2 regions of the Yersinia fenwicki genome follow, and region 2 is predicted to be linked to the other one. Evidence: riboswitches for the same ligand, from Rfam matches in the RefSeq annotation. Region 2 holds a riboswitch; the other holds the start of a gene.

Region 1 (9,811 bases), 460 kb from region 2:
AGCCCTGACGGATTTGCCCCACAATGCTAACCTTTAAGTAATGAATGACGGCTGAAAACTTATACTATAATAGCATGGGTATTTATACAGTAATTGTCTATTTCACTGATGATTTACCATTGATTCATACAATTCCATGATTGACTCATTTCGCGACACGCCGGACAATCCTCGCCCCTGAGCCTTGGGTGTTAACCAACGGACAAATCTATGGAAGCCTATTTATTACATTTACTGACGCAATCTCTGGCTTTCACGCTATTTGTTGTCATGTTAGTCACTTTTTTAGAATCGCTGGCGCTGGTGGGCATGTTACTGCCCGGCACGGTCATGATGACCAGTGTCGGCGCATTGATTGGCAGTGGGGAAGTGGGTTTTTATACCGCCTGGGCTGCCGCGACGGTAGGGTGCTTGATGGGCGATTGGCTATCATATTTTATTGGTCGCCGCTTCAAAGAGCCGCTGCACCGCTGGTCTTTTCTGAAAAAACATAAATCGCTATTGGCGAAAACTGAGCATGCATTACATAACCACAGTATGGCTACAGTGCTACTGGGGCGTTTTATTGGCCCGACACGGCCTATCGTCCCGATGGTCGCGGGCATGCTGAATCTACCGCCGGTAAAATTTGCCTTACCGAATGTGATTGGTTGCCTGACCTGGCCACCGATCTATTTCTTCCCCGGCATACTCGCGGGCGTGGCGATTGATATCCCGCCGAATGCCAACAGTTATATGTTTAAGTGGCTCCTATTTATCGTTGTGATGCTAATTTGGTTGGCGTGCTGGTTGTCATGGCGCTGGTGGCGTTTTGGCAAACGCAGCCCGGACCGCTTGAGTAAATGGTTGCCTTTGGCCCGGTTGCGTTGGGTGACGGTGCTTTCAATTATCGTGGCCATTGCCAGCTTTATCTGGTTGCATATGCAGCCCATTATGCCGATTTACCGTCATCTGTTGTGGAAAGTCATTGCTGGCTAAAAATGCCCAGCACACTGGCTTCGGGGGCGGTGCCGTTAACCAGTGCTTGAGTGGGGCCGTCGTAGTAAATGCGGCCATCGACCACCAATAAAGTGCGCTCGGCAATACGGGCGGCGTCATCCAAATTGTGTGACACCATCAGTAATGTCAGATTGCGGTCAGTACACACCTGACTGACCAATTGCAGCATTTCATTGCGCAGTGCCGGGTCTAATGCGGAAAACGGCTCGTCCAGCAACAGGATAGGTTGGCTACGCACTAAGCAACGAGCCAGCGCCGCCCGCTGACGTTGACCGCCAGAAAGCTGTGCCGGTAGTCGGTCGAGGCACGCTTCCAATCCAACTTGTTGCGCTATTAGGCCGAGCAGCAACTTTTGCTCATGATTGAGCTTTAGCCCCGGATGCAATCCCAATGCGATATTCTGTTCGACAGTTAAATGCGCGAACAGATTATTTTCCTGAAACAACATGGATACCGGCCTTTGAGCGGGCGGGGTGATGGTGTGATCTTGATTATTCAGTAGCATCCTGCCGCTGGCCGGTGCTAAAAAGCCCGCAATCAAACTCAGCAGAGTGCTTTTACCCGCCCCACTAGGGCCAAGGATAGCCACCCGTTCACCCGGTTGAATGCTCAAATCGAAGCGCATCGGTAAGTGGTCATACAGATAGGTGATTTTCTCAAGCTTTAGCATGGCGGCTCGGCAGTTTTTCAATAAGTGTAAACAGCAGGAAACACAGTAATAGCAGCAGCAGGGCAGTCACTGCGCCATCATTACTGCGATAAGATCCTATCTGCTGATAAAGATAAAATGGCAAGGTACGGAAGTGCTCGTTACCAAACAGCGCCACTACACCAAAATCCCCAAGAGAAAGCACCGTGGCGAAGGCCAGCGCCTGAGCCAGAGGGCGTTTCAGTGCACTGAGTTCAATATGGCGCAAACGGTGCCAGCCGCGAATATCCAGTGATAAACACAACGGCGTATAGCGCTCGGCAAGATCTCGCATCGGGTTATCCAGCACTTTTAAAGCATAGGGTACCGCCATCAGCGCATTGGTTAAAATCACCAGTGCATAAGGGGATTGCGGCAAGCCCAACGTATCATTGAGTAATAAGAAAAAGCCGGTCGCCAGCACGATACCCGGCATCGCCAGAATGACCATGCCGCTGACGTCCATGGCTTGCCCGTAAGCTGCATGGTGGCGCAGCTTCAGTTCACGACTGCTCCATAACAGCATCATGGTCAGAGTGACGCACAATAATCCTGCGCCAATGGCGATGGTCAGTGAGGTAAAGAAGGCGTGCCACAGTGCCGGTTGCTGCAGCACGGTCAATATCGTTTTATTGCTGCCATCAATCACGACAGCCAATAATGGCGGCACCATCAATAGTAATGCTGCGCCGATTAACAGGGTATCGCTGATGCGTGACCAGGCACTGTCCTGCTGACTGCGCCAGATTTGCCCATGAGTATTGCCCACTGCCAATACTGAACTTAGCCGCTGGCTCAGTACCACCCATCCGAGGCAACACCCCAGTTGAATCAGTGCTAATAATGCAGCGCGCCCTAAATCGTAGTCATAACTGAGTGCTTGATAAATAGCCAGTTCGATAGTGGTGGCTTGTGGTCCGCCACCGAGCGAGAGCACAGTGGCGAAGCTGGCAAAACACAGCATAAAAATCAGTGCGGCAGTGGGGAGAATCTGGCGGCGTAGATAGGGCCACTCAACCCAGCGAAAATGCTGCCAGCCATTCATGCCCAATTGTGCGGCTAACTGGCGCTGTTCAACGGCTATGCTTTCCAATGACTGTAATAACAAACGGGTCGCCAGTGGCATATTAAAGAAAATATGTGCCAGCAAGGTTCCCTGTAGACCGTAAGGCGAGAAGCGGTAATCCACCCCTAACCAGCCAAATAGCGCCGCCAACCAACCTTGGCGACCATAAACGGTCAGAATACCAAAGATGGCGACCAATACCGGCAGCACCAGTGTCATGGCGCATAAGCGCAACAGCAGTTGGCGGCCGGGGAAGCGCCGGCGGTATAAGGCGCGCGCTAAAAAAATTGCCGGAATAACTGACAGTAATGCAGAGAGAAACGCCTGCCAGAAAGTGAAGCGGATCACATGCCACAGATAACTGTCATGCCAGATGCTGTGCCAATCCGTACCAGGGGCGGCGTGCCGCCAGATAGCAGTGAACGCCAGCAAAGCGACACCGACTATCAGTAAGGCGGCGATTAGCCCCGGCCATAACCACGCGGGGATCAGCGACTGACGGCGGATTGCCATGCCTGAATCCATTTGCCGCGATTATCAGCCACGTCTTTAGCATCAAATTGTAATGCTTTTTGTGGCACGGTCAGGGTGTCAAATCCAGCAGGTAAATCCATTTTGATCACTGGATACATCCAGTTGCCGGTTGGAATATGATTCTGGAATGCAGGTGTGACCATAAATTGCATAAAGCGCTGCGCCAGTTCTGGCTGCTTGCTGGATGCCACCACACCGGCGACTTCCACTTGCAAATAGTGGCCTTCGCTAAAATCGGCGGCGGCATAGTTGCTTTTCTTCTCTTCAATCAGATGATAAGCCGGAGAGGTGGTATAACTCAGCACTAAATCCCCTTCACCTTTAAGGAACAAGCCGTAAGCTTCGCTCCAGCCTTTGGTCACGGTAACGGTTTTCTTCGCCAGTTGCTGCCAGGCTTGCGGGGCTTTATCGCCATACACTTTTTGCATCCACAACATTAAGCCGAGGCCAGGTGTGCTGGTGCGTGGGTCTTGATAAATGACCTTCCACGGCTCTTTACTGTCGACTAATTCTTGCAGGCTCTTCGGTGGGTTTTTCAATTTTTTTTTGTCATACACAAAAGCAAAATAGCCATAGTCGTACGGGACGAAGGTCTTATTCTGCCATTTTTCCGGCAAGGTTAGTTTGCTGGTATCTACCTGACTTGGCACGAATAATCCGGTCTTTTCCGCCGCTTGTACTAAATTGTTATCCAAACCTAAAATGACATCGGCCTGACTGTTTTTACCTTCCATGCGCAAGCGGTTTAGCAGTGAAACGCCATCTTCCAACGCGACAAATTTAAGTTGGCAATCGCACTCAGCTTCAAAGGCTTTTTTAATGGCAGGTCCTGGGCCCCAATCGACAGCAAAAGAGTCATAGGTATACACTGTCAATGTGGGCTTATCAGCAGCCACAGCGGCCGCAGACAGTAAAAATAAGCAGGGAATAAGGCGTTTAAACACTTTGCACTCCTTAAGAATAAAGGTGGCAAAGGTATCTGAGGCGGTAGCTAACATCGGTATCCATGGAGTACAGGTGTTATCTTTCTCAAATCCCTCCGCCGGTGTTAACCGGATCAGGTTCGACGGGTTTGCTCTCAGCTAACTTGCCGTTTTCTGCAATTTAGCACCCCGTTGAGACGCCGCTATTGTAGAGATTAATTTGAGTAGGGGAAAGGGTATTGTTGGCCGATAAGATGTTTGTGAGTCAGTCAATGCCGTCAATAATTATCCAATATTAAATACCTATAGGATATTAATAAATAAGATTAACGCTCGGGGTGTATTCTGAAAATAGAGAGGTAACTCTGCGTAAAGGCTGAAATAGACCTCTATGAGTAGGCAGCCCAGTGATACCGGTTGGAAGATAAGATATTCTCTCTTTTTATTAATTTAATTATGGATGATGTTTTATGGATATTTACTTGAATAGAAGAGAAAGGGACAATAATTACTTTCTTGCATTGGCCCACTCTGCTGCCAACGACTTAATGAAAACAGCAAAGAATGTTTCCTCCCGCCATATTAAGGATTTCTTCCTTAAAGCTCGATTTGAAAGTGAAGTAAAACAACTGTCAGATGGCAACCTAAACATTATCCGTAATGCAAAAACTGATTCAGAGTGTCGTGCTGCGATCAGTAATATCAAAGATGAGTGCGCCAATATAGAAAGGCAAGGCACCATGCTTTCGCTGGATAGAGCAAAAGTCTATATGACAATTAATATGGAAAAATATAATAATGAAATTGGTTATACCATAAATGCCATTGGTGTTGTCGGTGGGGGATTACAAGCTATTTCCGGGGCAGGACTTATAGTAAAGTCGGGATTTGTTATAGGAAAATTGGCTGGCGCACATTTAACGCTTAGTGGTGCTAGTACAGTCGCTGAAAAAGTATATCATTTATTCGGTCAAGATAACTATGTAGGGTTTATGGAAAAAGGTTACAGAATAACCGCTAAGTTTATGGGATTTGAGCCAAAAGCAGGCTCGATGGCTTATCATGCTGTAGATATGGCATCATCACTGTATGGTGTGGTTGCCCTGAGTTTAAAACCTGATGTATGGCGATTATATAAATATATTCCGAGTGATTACTATAGAAACTTTACAAAAATGAGTCAGGGCGCTTTAATGCTAAAGTTTGCTGGGGCTGGAAATAAAATACGTATTATTTCAGATATTAACAATCATGAAGATGTAACTTACATAAAATAATAAATAAGGGGGAGTCATTCCCCTTTGCTTCTGTTTCGTTTTTTTAAAAACATATATGACTTATATGATAATTTCATTGGGTTAATTAAATTAACACTAAATAATGAAAATATTGCAACCACTGAGAAAGCTATTACCCCTATTCTAACAGGTTCGGTAACGATCAATGGATATAATAATGGAATAGTCCCAATAATAATACAGCTTGGAATAAAACCTTTCTTTAAATCAAGGATGAGTGATTCCAATGTCTCACCTCCAGCATCATTAACATGCTCATGGGTCAGAACTTTCTTTAATCTATTGACTTCTTTTTCCGTAAAACCGTTAGCTAACAGTTCTTTCTCCATTTCGCTATCTGTCACCGCGCTATCTCCTTATTCTGCGTCCATTGGTATTATATCGCTAAGGAGATGGTGTCGTCCAATGCATTGATTGAAGCTGTTATTATCAAAATCCCCGCAGAGTATTATTCTCCGCAGAGAAAGTGAATAGATTTTTAAGCCTCAGGTGGTGTAAACCAGGCTGATTTGAAATCAAACCAGCCGAGTGTATTCATACGCACACCACGCATACTGTGTTGCCCGTATAATTCTAGCCAGTGATGAAACAAGGGATGGAATTGATTTTGGCTGACCAGTCGTTGGCTCCAATCCGCCATCTGTAAAGTATCATTACGCCATAATTCAACGTCTTGGTGTAACTCTTCATCCAGACAATATTGCAGTAGCGGTAGCTCATATAAAGTGGCAAACAGAGAAAACTCCAGTGGCAAGTAGAAGTTAGCGCTGCCAAGCCACATGTCGCTCTGGGCATCCCCTTGATACCACTGTGTGTAGCCCACTACGTGTATTTTTAAATTAACACCTTGATCTGAAAGCAATTTTGTTAGTGTCTGACTGATGGCATCAAACTCTGAATGGTGGCTGTAAAAGGTGAGAGTCAGTTCGGTCAAACCTTCTGGTTTCGTTTCTAATACTCTGAGTCGGTTGTGATGCCAGCGCGGCAACATGCCGTAGGCCGGTGACCAATAGCGCTGATAAAAGGGGTCTGCGTGGCTGAGTAGAGCGACAGGAGTAATCAGTTCACAAAGCCAGCGGCGAATATCAGGATTGCGGGTCAGGGGAGAGCGCTGGTCAAACAGTAAAAAATAGCAGCCTTCTTCCAGCCGACTTTCCAGTTCATTTTTGCTGGTATCGTCAGCCTGCAATTGTACGCCGGAATAAACCAATTCTTCAGACAGCTCCGGTAGAACCCATATATTGACCTCATCAATTAGTGCGCGGAAACCGAAATAGTTATCAAAAGCCTGAATTTTCAATTGGCTCTGGTGATTCCGAATCACAGAATAAGGGCCAGTCCCGATAGGATGCCGACGGAAGTCGGGTTGATTTTCCCATTCTTGGGGCAAGATCATGGCGTGCACACTGCCCAACAACCACGGCAGCCAGTTATCTGGGGCGCTAAGATGCACATCAATGACATACGGCGTGGGTGAACGCACTGCCGTGATATGTGAAAACAGTGGCTGCGGGATTAATCGGGTCAGACTGGTGATCACATCACTCATTTCCAGCTCACGGCCGTGGTGAAAATGTATCGCTGGGCGCAAATAAAAGCGCCAATGCAATGGGCTTATGGCTTGCCAGTGATGTGATAAGTCTGGTTCTAGTTCCCCATTTTCCTCATTTATCCGCGTCAGGCCATTAAAAATCTGCCGTACCATATGGGTTTCTGATCGGCGTAGCGCTGTGCCGGGCAGTAGGTTCTGTAATGGGCGGTAATAGAGCACTCGCAGAATATGTTTACCTTGCCGAAAGCTGCGCCCTAACTGGGATAGCAGCATTTGGCGTACCGCTTTTTTATCCCCGACCAACTGTACTAACTGATCGATACTCTCTTGTTCCAGTAACTCTTCGGCTCGCTGTTGTTGTAAGGCTAAGCCGGAATAGAGGAAGATCAATTGTGAGCGCTTACCTCGGCCCGCCTCCGCCTGCCAGCTAAGCCACCCTTCTTGTTGCATGCTGCCCAGCAAAGAACGTACGTGGCGACGCGAACAGCACAGCACTTCAGCCAGCTCCTGCAAGGTGGTTTCTGTTGGTAAACCGCTAAAACGCTGCCAGAGGCGAATGAACTGTTGTTGCAGGCGTGAGGTAGACATAAAAGAGGAACTCCTCGACAAATTTCATCAATTTTTCTTTCCCTATATTACGCAGATACTGGTTGCCAATGAAAGTAGCTTAACGCGGCAATGTCGGTGCAATCACAGCCACAATGGGAGGGATAAGATGATTTTTAATTTACAACGTTATTCCACTCATGACGGCCCCGGTATTCGTAGCGTGGTATTTCTCAAAGGTTGCTCACTGAGCTGCCGCTGGTGCCAAAACCCAGAAAGTCGCTCACGTCAGCCAGAGGTATTATTTGACTCGCGCTTGTGTTTATCAGGCTGTGATTTGTATCAGCAGACTTGTCCGCAAGCAATCCAACACATTGATAATAAAATTGTTATTCATCGTCAGCAATTAGCAGAAAACGATATTCAGGCGCTGAAGGTTTGCTGTCCGAGTGGTGCCCTGACGGTGTGCGGCAGTCCGATTGATATCGATGCCACCCTGGAGACATTGTTACGCGATTTACCATTTTATCGGCGCAGTAGCGGCGGAGTGACGTTATCCGGCGGTGAGCCTTTTATGCAACCGGCTGTGGCGGCTGAATTATTGCAGCGCTGCCACCAGCATGGAATCCATACCGCAGTTGAGTCTTGCCTGCATACACCATGGCACTATATCGCCCCCTCTTTGCCTTGGCTTGATTTGATGCTAGCGGATTTGAAACACACTGATGAAAAACGCTTTCAGCAGTGGACGGGCGGTTCAGCCAGGCGTGTGATGAATAACTTTCGTCAATTAGCGGCGGCAGACACCAATATCATTGTAAGGGTGCCCTTAATCCCGGATTTCAATGCTGATCGCCGCTCGGTACAAGGTATTGTCGATTTTGCCGCGGATGAAATTGGTGTGAAAGAGATTCACTTTTTGCCTTATCACACGCTGGGTATCAACAAGTATTCACTGTTAGGTGAAGAGTATCTGGCAGCCAAGACACCTTTAGATTCTCCTGACCTGCTCGCCTTTGCGGAAAGTTATGCCCGTGATAAGGGTCTTACCGCAATTTTAAGAGGATGACGCAATGACCACTCTCGATTTGGTAACCTTAAGCGAACGGACAAAACAGCATAAAAACGCGCTGATTCATATTGTAAAACCGCCGATCTGTACTGAGCGGGCTGTACATTATACCGAGGCTTATCAACAGCATCAGGATAAACCGCTGCCTGTTCGACGAGCGCTGGCATTGGCCCATCATCTACAGCAGCGCACTATTTGGATTAAGAATGATGAGCTGATCATTGGTAATCAGGCCAGTCAGCTGCGGGCCGCGCCGATTTTTCCGGAATACACGGTGAGCTGGATTGAGAATGAAATTGACGATCTCGCCGATCGCCCTGGTGCGGGTTTCTCCGCCAGTGAAGAAGACAAAGCGGTATTGCACCGGTTGTGCCCGTGGTGGCGGGGTCAAACTGTGCAGGATCGCTGCTATGGTATGTTCACCGACGAACAAAAAGCCTTGCTGGTAACCGGCATTATAAAAGCCGAAGGGAATATGACCTCCGGTGATGCGCATTTGGCGGTTAACTTCCCGTTATTGCTAGAGAAAGGGCTGGATGGCCTGCGCAGTAAAGTAGCCTGTCGCCGTGAACGGCTGCAACTGACGGACTGGAGTGATCTGCATAAAGAACAATTCCTGAAAGCGATTGATATTTCGCTCGCGGCGCTAAGCGAACATATTGAGCGCTACGCCGCAGTTGCACAGCAAATGGCACAGGATGAAACTCGCGAATGGCGTCGGATAGAGCTACAGACTCTCGCCGAAAACTGTGAATTGATTGCCCATCAGCCACCGCAGACTTTCTGGCAAGCCCTGCAATTATGCTATTTCATTCAGCTGATTTTACAGATTGAATCTAATGGCCACTCGGTTTCCTTCGGTCGTCTGGACCAATATTTGTACCCTTGGTATCGCCGCGATGTTGAGCTGGAAAACACCCTTAACCGCGAACAAGCTATTGAAATGCTGCATAGCTGTTGGCTGAAATTACTGGAGGTGAATAAAATCCGCTCCGGCTCGCACTCCAAAGCCTCTGCGGGCAGCCCACTTTATCAAAACGTCACTATTGGCGGGCAAAAGCTGGTACAGGGCAAAGCTATTGATGCCGTGAATCCACTTTCTTATGCAGTACTGGAGTCGTGTGGGCGCTTGC
Region 2 (9,811 bases):
CAGCGAGTTATGGATCAGGTTATCTGGCCCACCGTACGTGGTATGGCGGCAGAAGGTAATGTTTATACCGGTTTTCTTTACGCAGGATTGATGATCTCCGCCGATGGGCAACCAAAGGTTATCGAATTCAACTGCCGCTTTGGCGACCCGGAAACCCAACCCATCATGTTACGCATGCGTTCAGATTTGGTTGAGTTGTGTTTAGCAGGCGCACAAGGCAAGTTGAACGAGAAAACTTCTGACTGGGATGAACGCCCGTCACTGGGTGTGGTTCTGGCCGCAGGCGGCTATCCAGCGGATTACCGTCAGGGTGATATCATTCATGGGTTACCACAACATGAAGTGGCTGATGGCAAAGTGTTCCATGCTGGAACCAAGCTAGACAGCAATAATAATGTGGTGACCAGCGGTGGCCGCGTGTTGTGTGTGACGGCGCTCGGGGCAACGGTTGCACAGGCACAGCAACATGCCTATAAGCTCGTAGAGAAGATTCAGTGGGAAGGCGCATTCTGCCGCAAGGACATTGGCTATCGAGCTATTGCCCGTGAAAATCGTGGTTCGTGAAGAATAGTGGTTTGTGAAGAATAGTGGCTCGCGGTAAATAACGCTACCGCTGTATTCTGTGGGCACAGTTTGCTGTGCCCTACTTCTTTCGGCCTTATAGACTACCGGCTTTAGGCTCCCAGCGGCAGAAGTCCTGATTAGCAACCAATAGCAATTGCTGTCCTTCCGATGAATCAAGCCACGCGACACCCAATGGTTCTGCGCTATTTGCGCCCCGTTTACTCAACCATGCTTGCGAATTATCATCAAGACTCAGGCGCAACGTTTTCCCAGCACAGGTTGTCACGATACCCTCTTGCCAGCGCCCCTGAATTAACTGAACGTTACCGGCGCGCAGCGCGCTACTCAGTTCCAGAATCCGCTTAGCTTCCAACTGATAAACGGCAATATTATCAACCGAGAGTTGCTCACGCCGTGTTGCCAGTTGGCGCTGCATAAAGCTGACCTGTCCTTGTTCATCAAAACGTAGCTCGACACTTTGTGGATCATCACCCAGGTCATTACGCCAGATTTCCCGCAATACGCCATGTTGATATTCGTAGAAAGTCACGCGAGTGTTACCCCCGGAGTAGGGGCTATAAACGCTCATCAGCACTTGTGGTTGCTGTTGTGCATTATCCTGACGCCATAAACGCACTACACCGCTGTCGGCGATATAACCGCTGGCACTGAATTGAGGGGAGCCTGACTGACTGCTACAGGCGCTGAGACCAAAGGCTAGACCGAGGGTCATCAGCACCCGCTGCATAAACAAAAGGGGCTTTGCCACCCCCCCGTTTATTATTTTCACTGACACACTATTAAGATTTAACAGCGTCTTTCAATGCCTTACCAGAAACAAACGCTGGCATATTAGCTGCAGCAATTTTGATTTCTTTACCGGTTTGTGGGTTGCGGCCAGTGCGCTCATTGCGATGGTTTACTTTGAAGGTACCAAAACCAACCAATTGTACTGCATCACCCTCTTTCAGAGATTCGGTAATTGCAGCCAGTGTGGATTCCAAAGCCGCTTTTGCTTGAGCTTTAGAAAGGTCCGCTTTGTCCGCGATTACGTCAATCAGTTGAGTCTTATTCATAAGTTATCCTTACAGTGTGTTTATCGTTTGCAAAGCATCGAGTGCGACGGATATGCCGATTGACAGCACTCTCCTGCATACACGCACCGATAGCCACTTTTTTTCGCCCCCCAAATGTAGAACAGACAGGGGGCAGATGTGAAGCCTTAAGACGTGACAAATCAGGCGTTAAATCACGTTTTCTTGTCTTATTGCGTTAAATTTATACCAATGTTGCTAACAGCCGCTTCCCGGAGGTCAGAACGTAACCCTTTAATCAGATCCAAATCGCGCTCTTCGCAGTCGGCTAACAGGCGAAAAATCTCCCATTGGATATCCCACTCTTCTTCAATCGCGGGTAAGATTTTCAGCTCGTCATCGGTCATTTCTTTGCCAGCCAATGTCATTTCTAACATCGCAACGGTACGAATTGATGTTTCGCTGATAGCGATAGCATGTTCTAAAGTTTCACCACTCAAACGTGAATGAATAGCTTCACTTAAAGCAATACAGGCATCGATAGCAGGGTAAACACCGTAGATAGCATAGTCATCAGCGGAAGGAATTGCCTCTTCCAGCTTCTCTAATTGGCTATCAAAATTCACTTTAGCGTCTTTTACCACCAATGTTTCCCAGATAAGATCCAGAATACGTCGGTAAACGGCCGGATCACCAAACTCGGTTTCCAGGCAAAATTGCTGATAGTTGGGATACATCCGCTCGCACAAACAAGCCATGAAAGTCAGGTGTTGCCAACTTTCCAGCTTTTCGAGACGTAGATGAATCGGATTACGTATCATGATGAGTTCTCATTATTCATTATCTGCGCGGCAGTGTACCCGAAATTAAATCATATCCCTATGCTTGCCAAGCAAATCAGGACTTTTCCACACCCAACGCTGAAATTGCGGGCGGTTTGAGGCGATAGCATCGGCCCAACGTGTTGGTTCCGGCAAACGGTAACCCGCCATGCAATGTTGAACCCACTCTAATGCGCTGCCAACACTCATCCGGTGACCGGGTGAAATAAATAGCGGATTGCAACGGTTTTTGCTGCGCCATACCCAACCTAGCTGCTCATCGGCATCAACCAAAGGCTGCAATGCGCCGTTATCGTCGCCCAATGGCTCAAAATGCCCGCACAAACGGCTTTTGGCAACACCAATGGTCGGGACATTAACCAGCAAACCAAAATGGCTGGCAACCCCTAAGCGGCGAGGATGCGCTATCCCCTGCCCATCAACTAAAACCAGTTGAGGGCGTTGCTGTATCTGCGCCCAAGCGGCTAATAATGCAGGATACTCACGGAAGGAGAGTAAACCGGGGATATACGGGAGTGAAGTTGCCACGCGGGCAACCTGATATTCCACCAATTCGAGCGAAGGGTAACGTAAAACGGCAATAGTAGCTCGGGTCACTTGCCCCTGCTGCTCAAAACCAACATCTGCCCCCGCGATAAAGCGCACTGACTCACTTGCGATATCATCTTGGAGGCTAATTTCAGATGCGCGTTGAAGCTGTTCTGCCCGTAACGCTTTGGTGTCTACCATCTGCTACCCTGTCTATAGATTGATTATTTTTGGTGATAAGGCTTTGATAATGCATGGACTGCCTTAACAAAAGCACCCGCATGTTCTGGTGGGACATCCTGATGGATACCGTGACCCAGATTAAATACATGCCCTTCACCCTGACCAAAACCGGCCAGAATTGTGCTCACTTCTTCCTCGATACGCGCAGCAGGCGCATAAAGAACGGAAGGGTCCATATTGCCTTGTAGAGCAACTTTATCGCCTACTCGGCGGCGTGCATCGGCAATATCCGTAGTCCAATCCAGTCCCAAAGCATCACAACCGGTGGCGGCCATCGCTTCTAACCATTGTCCTCCGCCTTTGGTGAACAAGGTCACCGGTACCCGACGTCCATCGTTTTCGCGAATCAAACCATCAACGATTTTATGCATGTAACTCAAGGAGAATTCTGCATAATCACGCCCGGTCAATACCCCGCCCCATGTATCAAAGATCATCACAGATTGTGCGCCAGCTTTGATTTGAGCATTGAGATACAAAATGACACTGTCAGCCAATTTATCCAGCAACAGATGCAAAGTCTGCGGCTCGGCATACATCATTTTTTTCAGTTTGGTGAAGGCCTTACTACTGCCACCTTCAACCATATAAGTCGCCAATGTCCACGGGCTGCCGGAAAAGCCAATTAATGGCACCGCACCGGCCAGCTCACGGCGGATAGTTCTCACCGCGTTCATGACATAACCTAATTCCTGCTCTGGATCGGGAATAGGGAGCTTTTCAACATCTGCACGACAGGTAATCGGAGATTGAAAACGTGGACCTTCGCCGGTTTCAAAGTACAACCCCAGCCCCATTGCATCGGGAATAGTCAGAATGTCGGAAAACAGAATCGCCGCATCCAGCGGATAACGACGCAATGGTTGCATCGTTACTTCACAGGCCAATTCAGCATTTTTGCACAGCGACATAAAATCCCCGGCAATAGCGCGGGTGGCTTTATATTCTGGCAAATAGCGGCCGGCCTGGCGCATCATCCACACCGGAGTGACATCTACCGGCTGGCGTAGCAAAGCACGCAGATAGCGATCGTTTTTCAACTCATTCATGATAAGGCTCCCTTAATTATCCGCACGCATTGTAGCATGCCAGATAATACTTTCCTGTAGCAGCTAAAAGCGGCTTTTCGCTATTCTCTGTCGTCGAACTGCTCCTCGCGGCATAATACGACGGTATCTTCAATCAAGCGACGTGCCACGGTGCCTGGTGGTGGCAACAAGGGTAATTGATCATAGCGATACCAACCGGCATTCAGCAGCTCTTTAGGATCGTGTCGCAGCTCACCGCTGTCATACTCCGCCATAAATGCCATCATCAGTGAGTGCGGAAATGGCCACGGCTGCGATGTCACGTAACGTAGGTTTTTAATGTGGATATTACTTTCTTCCAGCACTTCGCGGGATACCGCCTGTTCCAACGTCTCCCCCACTTCGACAAACCCGGCTAACACCGTGTTAATACCACCACGATGGCGAACATGTTGTGCCAATAAAATCTCATCACCGCGGCGAATGGCAACAATCACGCACGGGGCAATTTGTGGGTAATAGCGTTCACGGCAGTGATTGCACAGACAAGCCCACTCGGTGCGGCTGGCATGCATTTGATGACCACAATAGCCACAATAGCGGTGAGAGCGGTAAAACTCGGCTAATTGCACGCCACGACCCGCCAATTGGAACAAACCGCGATCGACATCCAGTAATTGCCGCACTGACCCCATATCCGTAGACATCATCTGGCGAATAAGCCAAACCGCCTGCCCTTGCCATTCACCAATCTGCCTTGCGGTCGCGCCCTGTAATGACCAATTGGCCGCGTTACCTTGTGGTAACTCCCCTTTTGGTAACCATAATTTGTTTTCATGGCTGACAATCCACCAGCCACTTTCTTTACCTGTAAGTTGTAGTTCCATATCGTTGTTGCACAACCTCGACTTCACTGGCAATCTAGAATCCGGCTTGTTACATTTTTGTAACCCATTATTACTTCACGGAGTCGATCTCATGCTTAACCGACTAGAAAGCCTGACTCAACGCGTTGGCGGCAGTAATGAATTAATTGATCAATGGCTTCATGCACGTAAAGAACTTTTAGTCTCGTATTGCACAGTGATCGGTATTAAGCCACAAAAAGGAAAGCATACCCCGCTTAATGAAAAAGCGCTGGAGAACTTTTGCCATAATCTGGTGGATTACCTCTCCTCCGGACACTTCCATATCTACGATAGAATTATCAAACAAGTAGAAGGTGCGTCTAGCCCGAAAATGGCTCTGACGACCAAAGTTTATCCCGCTTTAAAAAATAACACTCAAACTATCATGGCATTCCATGATCGTTATACAAACATTGAGATAGACGACGATAGCTGCACCGAGTTTCAACAAGCTTTATCCGATATCGGGGAAGCGCTTGATGCTCGTTTTCGGCTGGAAGATCAACTTATTCAATGGGCTGCAGAGTCATGGCAAGCCGCTCAGTCAGTGGATCAAGCAGGGCAAGTAAAATAGTCCACTGATCAGCGCAGGTTTGTAGTTTTCATTCAACCTCAATACCCAAAGTGATTGAGATTGCAGGTAGGCAGCAAGTGAATGAATTCCGATGAGCTTACACAGGTAAGTGATTCGGGTGAATGAACATAGCTAACACCGCTGCAATTTCAAGTAAGAAGGGTATATACTGAGGTTTCTTGTCGGAGTGCCTAGCATCTGTTTTCTTCAGAAAGCAAATGCAGGCTGAGACCGTTAATTCGGGATCCGCGGAACCTGATCGGGTTAATACCCGCGAAGGGAACAAGAGTAATTTATCGCTACAGGCCCGGTATTCCCCTTACAGGTGGCTGCCGGTCACTGGCCAACATCGTTACTCCCGCCAAGCTCCAGACAAGCAATTTTCCCTATAAACCACATTGGCTCTATAACCACATTGGTAGGAATTGCTATGTCTAATAATACAATTTTTAATAATACAACCGCTAACGATTCATCACGCCCACGCCACTCTATTCCACGAAAACAGCAACGTGAACAAGCTCAGTCGTTTATTGATACCTTGCAAGGTGTCACTTTCCCCAACTCACAACGTATTTATCTGCAAGGCTCACGGCCCGATATTCAAGTGCCAATGCGCGAGATCCAACTCAGCCCAACATTGATCGGTGGTGGAAAAGACGATCCTCGCTATGAGGATAACGAAGCCATTCCGGTGTATGACACCTCCGGCCCTTATGGCGATCCCAGCGCTAAACTGGATGTCCATGCCGGTTTGCCCAAATTACGCGACAGCTGGATAACCGATCGTCAGGATACCGTGGCACTGACCTCCGTTAGCTCTGGTTTTACTCAACAACGTTTGGCTGATGAAGGTTTGGATCATTTGCGTTTTGAGCATCTTCCCCGCCCGAAGAAAGCCGTCGAAGGCAAATGTGTTACTCAATTACATTACGCCCGCCAAGGGATCATCACCCCAGAAATGGAGTTCATTGCACTGCGAGAAAATATGGGGCGTGAACGTATTCGCGGCGAAGTCTTGCGCCAGCAACATCCGGGGCAAGCATTTGGTGCACATCTGCCCGACAATATCACCGCAGAATTTGTCCGACAGGAAGTCGCTGCGGGGCGGGCCATCATTCCTGCGAATATTAACCACCCCGAATCTGAACCGATGATTATTGGTCGTAACTTTTTAGTAAAAGTAAACGCCAACATCGGTAACTCTGCCGTGACCTCCTCCATTGAGGAAGAAGTGGAAAAACTGGTGTGGTCTACTCGCTGGGGTGCTGACACCGTGATGGACTTGTCCACTGGCCGCTATATTCATGAAACCCGTGAATGGATACTGCGTAATAGCCCGGTCCCTATTGGCACTGTCCCTATCTATCAAGCGCTGGAAAAAGTGAATGGGGTAGCGGAAAACCTGACGTGGGAAATGTTCCGCGACACCTTGCTAGAGCAGGCTGAACAAGGTGTCGATTACTTCACCATTCATGCTGGCGTACTGCTGCGCTATGTGCCGATGACCGCCAAACGGCTGACCGGTATTGTCTCTCGCGGCGGGTCGATTATGGCGAAATGGTGCCTTTCTCATCATCAGGAAAACTTCCTGTACCAGCATTTCCGCGAAATTTGCCAAATTTGTGCCGCCTATGATGTTTCATTATCACTGGGTGATGGCCTGCGCCCTGGTTCTATTCAGGATGCGAATGATGAAGCTCAGTTTGCCGAACTGCATACCTTGGGTGAATTGACCAGAATTGCCTGGGAATATGATGTGCAGGTGATGATAGAAGGCCCCGGGCATGTGCCAATGCAGATGATTCGCCGCAATATGACCGAAGAGTTGGAGCATTGCCACGAAGCGCCATTTTATACCTTAGGCCCATTGACCACGGATATTGCCCCCGGTTATGACCATTTCACCTCCGGTATCGGTGCGGCCATGATTGGCTGGTTCGGTTGTGCCATGCTGTGTTACGTCACCCCCAAAGAGCATCTTGGGCTTCCCAATAAAGAAGATGTAAAACAGGGTCTTATCACCTATAAAATCGCAGCTCATGCCGCTGATCTGGCCAAAGGCCATCCCGGTGCGCAGATCCGCGACAACGCCATGTCGAAAGCGCGCTTTGAATTCCGCTGGGAAGATCAGTTCAATTTAGCCCTCGATCCTGAAACAGCACGAGCCTATCACGACGAAACCCTGCCGCAAGAATCTGGCAAGGTCGCTCACTTTTGCTCTATGTGTGGGCCGAAGTTCTGTTCGATGAAGATTTCACAAGAAGTGAGAGATTATGCCACCAGGCAAGAACAGGCAGCTGCTCAACCCATTGAAGTACTGCAATCGGGTATGGATCAGATGTCAGCCGAGTTCCGCTCTCGTGGCAGTGAATTGTATCTCAGCAAATCACATCACAACCCAGCGAATCTGAAAGCGGAGACTGATAATGAAACCATCTGATACACCACTCTTCTCCGCCGAGAAGGGTTTTCCGACGACTGAACAGCGCCTTGGCTTGTATCCGGTCGTCGATTCTGTGCTATGGATAGAACGCCTGCTGGCGGCGGGGGTAACCACTATCCAATTACGTATCAAGGACTTAGATGATTCTCAGGTAGAGCAGGATATTGCCGCAGCAATTGCATTGGGCAAACGCTATCAAGCACGCTTATTTATTAATGATTACTGGCGGCTGGCGATTAAGCATGGCGCTTACGGTGTGCATCTGGGGCAGGAAGATTTGGAGACCACTGATTTGGCCGCCATACAACAAGCAGGATTGCGGCTCGGAGTATCTACCCACGATGAGCACGAACTGGCGATAGCTAAAGCTGTGCGGCCTTCTTACATTGCAATGGGTCATATCTTCCCGACCCAAACTAAGCAAATGCCGTCATCCCCTCAGGGGCTGGCGGTGCTCAAGCAGATGGTGGAAAACACGCCGGACTACCCCACCGTCGCTATCGGTGGCATCAGTATTGAGCGAGTCCCCGCCGTATTGGCAACCGGCGTGGGCAGTGTGGCTGTCGTGAGCGCCATTACCCAAGCCGAGGATTGGCAGCAAGCCACGGCACAATTGCTACGTCTGATTGAGGGTAAGGGGCTGAACGATGATAAACAAGCATGAGCTGAGTGACAGCGAATTCTTGCGCTACAGCCGCCAATTGCTGCTGGAAGATATTGGCCCGGAGGGCCAGCTGAAGCTGAAAAGTGCCCGCGTGTTGATCATCGGTCTGGGTGGCCTTGGCTCCCCCGCCGCGCTCTATTTGGCGGCCGCGGGTATCGGCAAATTATTACTGGCTGACGATGACCAATTGGATTTAACCAATTTACAGCGCCAAATCCTGTACCGTACCACCGATATCAACCAAACCTCTGCCAGCAACCAAACTAAAGTGCGATTAGCCCAGCGTCATTTGCAAAATCTTAACCCGCTGGTTGAGATTATCACCTTCGATACTCGCCTGGCAGGTGCGACATTGGCTGATGCAGTGACCAGTGCTGATTTGGTGCTCGATTGCAGTGACAACATGGAAACCCGCCATCAGGTGAACGCCGCCTGTATCACTGCACAAAAGACCTTAATCAGTGGCAGTGCGGTGGGGTTTAGCGGGCAGTTGCTGGTGATTGAGCCACCTTTTTCCCACGGTTGCTACGCCTGTCTTTATCCCGATAAAGAACTGCCGCAGCGCAACTGCCGTACATCGGGCGTCTTGGGGCCGGTGGTCGGCGTTATCGGCACCTTACAAGCACTGGAAGCCATCAAAATGTTGGCTGGTCTTCCGTCAGCATTGAGCGGGAAGTTACGCTTATTCGATGGCAAGCAGCAAAGCTGGAGCACCTTGCAACTGACACGGGCGAAGCATTGCCCTGTCTGTGGAGGCTCACAGTGAAGAGCGACCATATAAATATTGTGCTTAATGATCAGCCGCTTGAGGTGGAATACACAATAACCGTCGAAAAGTTGCTCCAACAACTGAACCACCACCAGTTGGGAACCGCGCTGGCGGTCAATCAGGTCATCATCCCGCGTACTGACTGGGAAGGGTATCAGTTGCACGAGGGTGACAACATTTTGCTATTCCATGCCATTGCCGGAGGCTGACA

What was found. Region 2 has a riboswitch for thiamine pyrophosphate ahead of thiC (phosphomethylpyrimidine synthase ThiC). Riboswitches for the same ligand answer to the same signal wherever they lie in the genome.
Region 1: it holds a riboswitch for thiamine pyrophosphate, as region 2 does, so the genes downstream of both, thiB (thiamine ABC transporter substrate binding subunit) here and thiC (phosphomethylpyrimidine synthase ThiC) in region 2, are expected to answer to the same signal.

Annotation. Positions count from the first base shown of each region.
Region 1 covers NZ_CP170755.1:3,842,368-3,852,178, reverse strand. The annotation lists gene ACF3VQ_RS17505 (DNA polymerase II) at 1-22, opposite strand, end outside; gene ACF3VQ_RS17500 (DedA family protein) at 211-978, shown strand; gene thiQ (thiamine ABC transporter ATP-binding protein ThiQ) at 965-1,669, opposite strand; gene thiP (thiamine/thiamine pyrophosphate ABC transporter permease ThiP) at 1,656-3,266, opposite strand; gene thiB (thiamine ABC transporter substrate binding subunit) at 3,242-4,231, opposite strand; TPP riboswitch at 4,304-4,412, opposite strand; gene ACF3VQ_RS17480 (DUF4225 domain-containing protein) at 4,681-5,487, shown strand; gene ACF3VQ_RS17475 (hypothetical protein) at 5,502-5,837, opposite strand; gene sgrR (HTH-type transcriptional regulator SgrR) at 5,987-7,648, opposite strand; gene ACF3VQ_RS17465 (glycyl-radical enzyme activating protein) at 7,776-8,675, shown strand; gene ACF3VQ_RS17460 (formate C-acetyltransferase/glycerol dehydratase family glycyl radical enzyme) at 8,680-9,811, shown strand, end outside.
Region 2 covers NZ_CP170755.1:4,304,259-4,314,069, forward strand. The annotation lists gene purD (phosphoribosylamine--glycine ligase) at 1-564, shown strand, start outside; gene ACF3VQ_RS19485 (DUF1481 domain-containing protein) at 659-1,312, opposite strand; gene hupA (nucleoid-associated protein HU-alpha) at 1,365-1,640, opposite strand; gene ACF3VQ_RS19495 (YjaG family protein) at 1,829-2,419, opposite strand; gene nfi (deoxyribonuclease V) at 2,465-3,169, opposite strand; gene hemE (uroporphyrinogen decarboxylase) at 3,193-4,260, opposite strand; gene nudC (NAD(+) diphosphatase) at 4,341-5,126, opposite strand; gene ACF3VQ_RS19515 (Rsd/AlgQ family anti-sigma factor) at 5,218-5,721, shown strand; TPP riboswitch at 5,895-6,020, shown strand; gene thiC (phosphomethylpyrimidine synthase ThiC) at 6,152-8,164, shown strand; gene thiE (thiamine phosphate synthase) at 8,151-8,831, shown strand; gene ACF3VQ_RS19530 (HesA/MoeB/ThiF family protein) at 8,815-9,597, shown strand; gene thiS (sulfur carrier protein ThiS) at 9,594-9,809, shown strand; gene ACF3VQ_RS19540 (thiazole synthase) at 9,811-9,811, shown strand, end outside.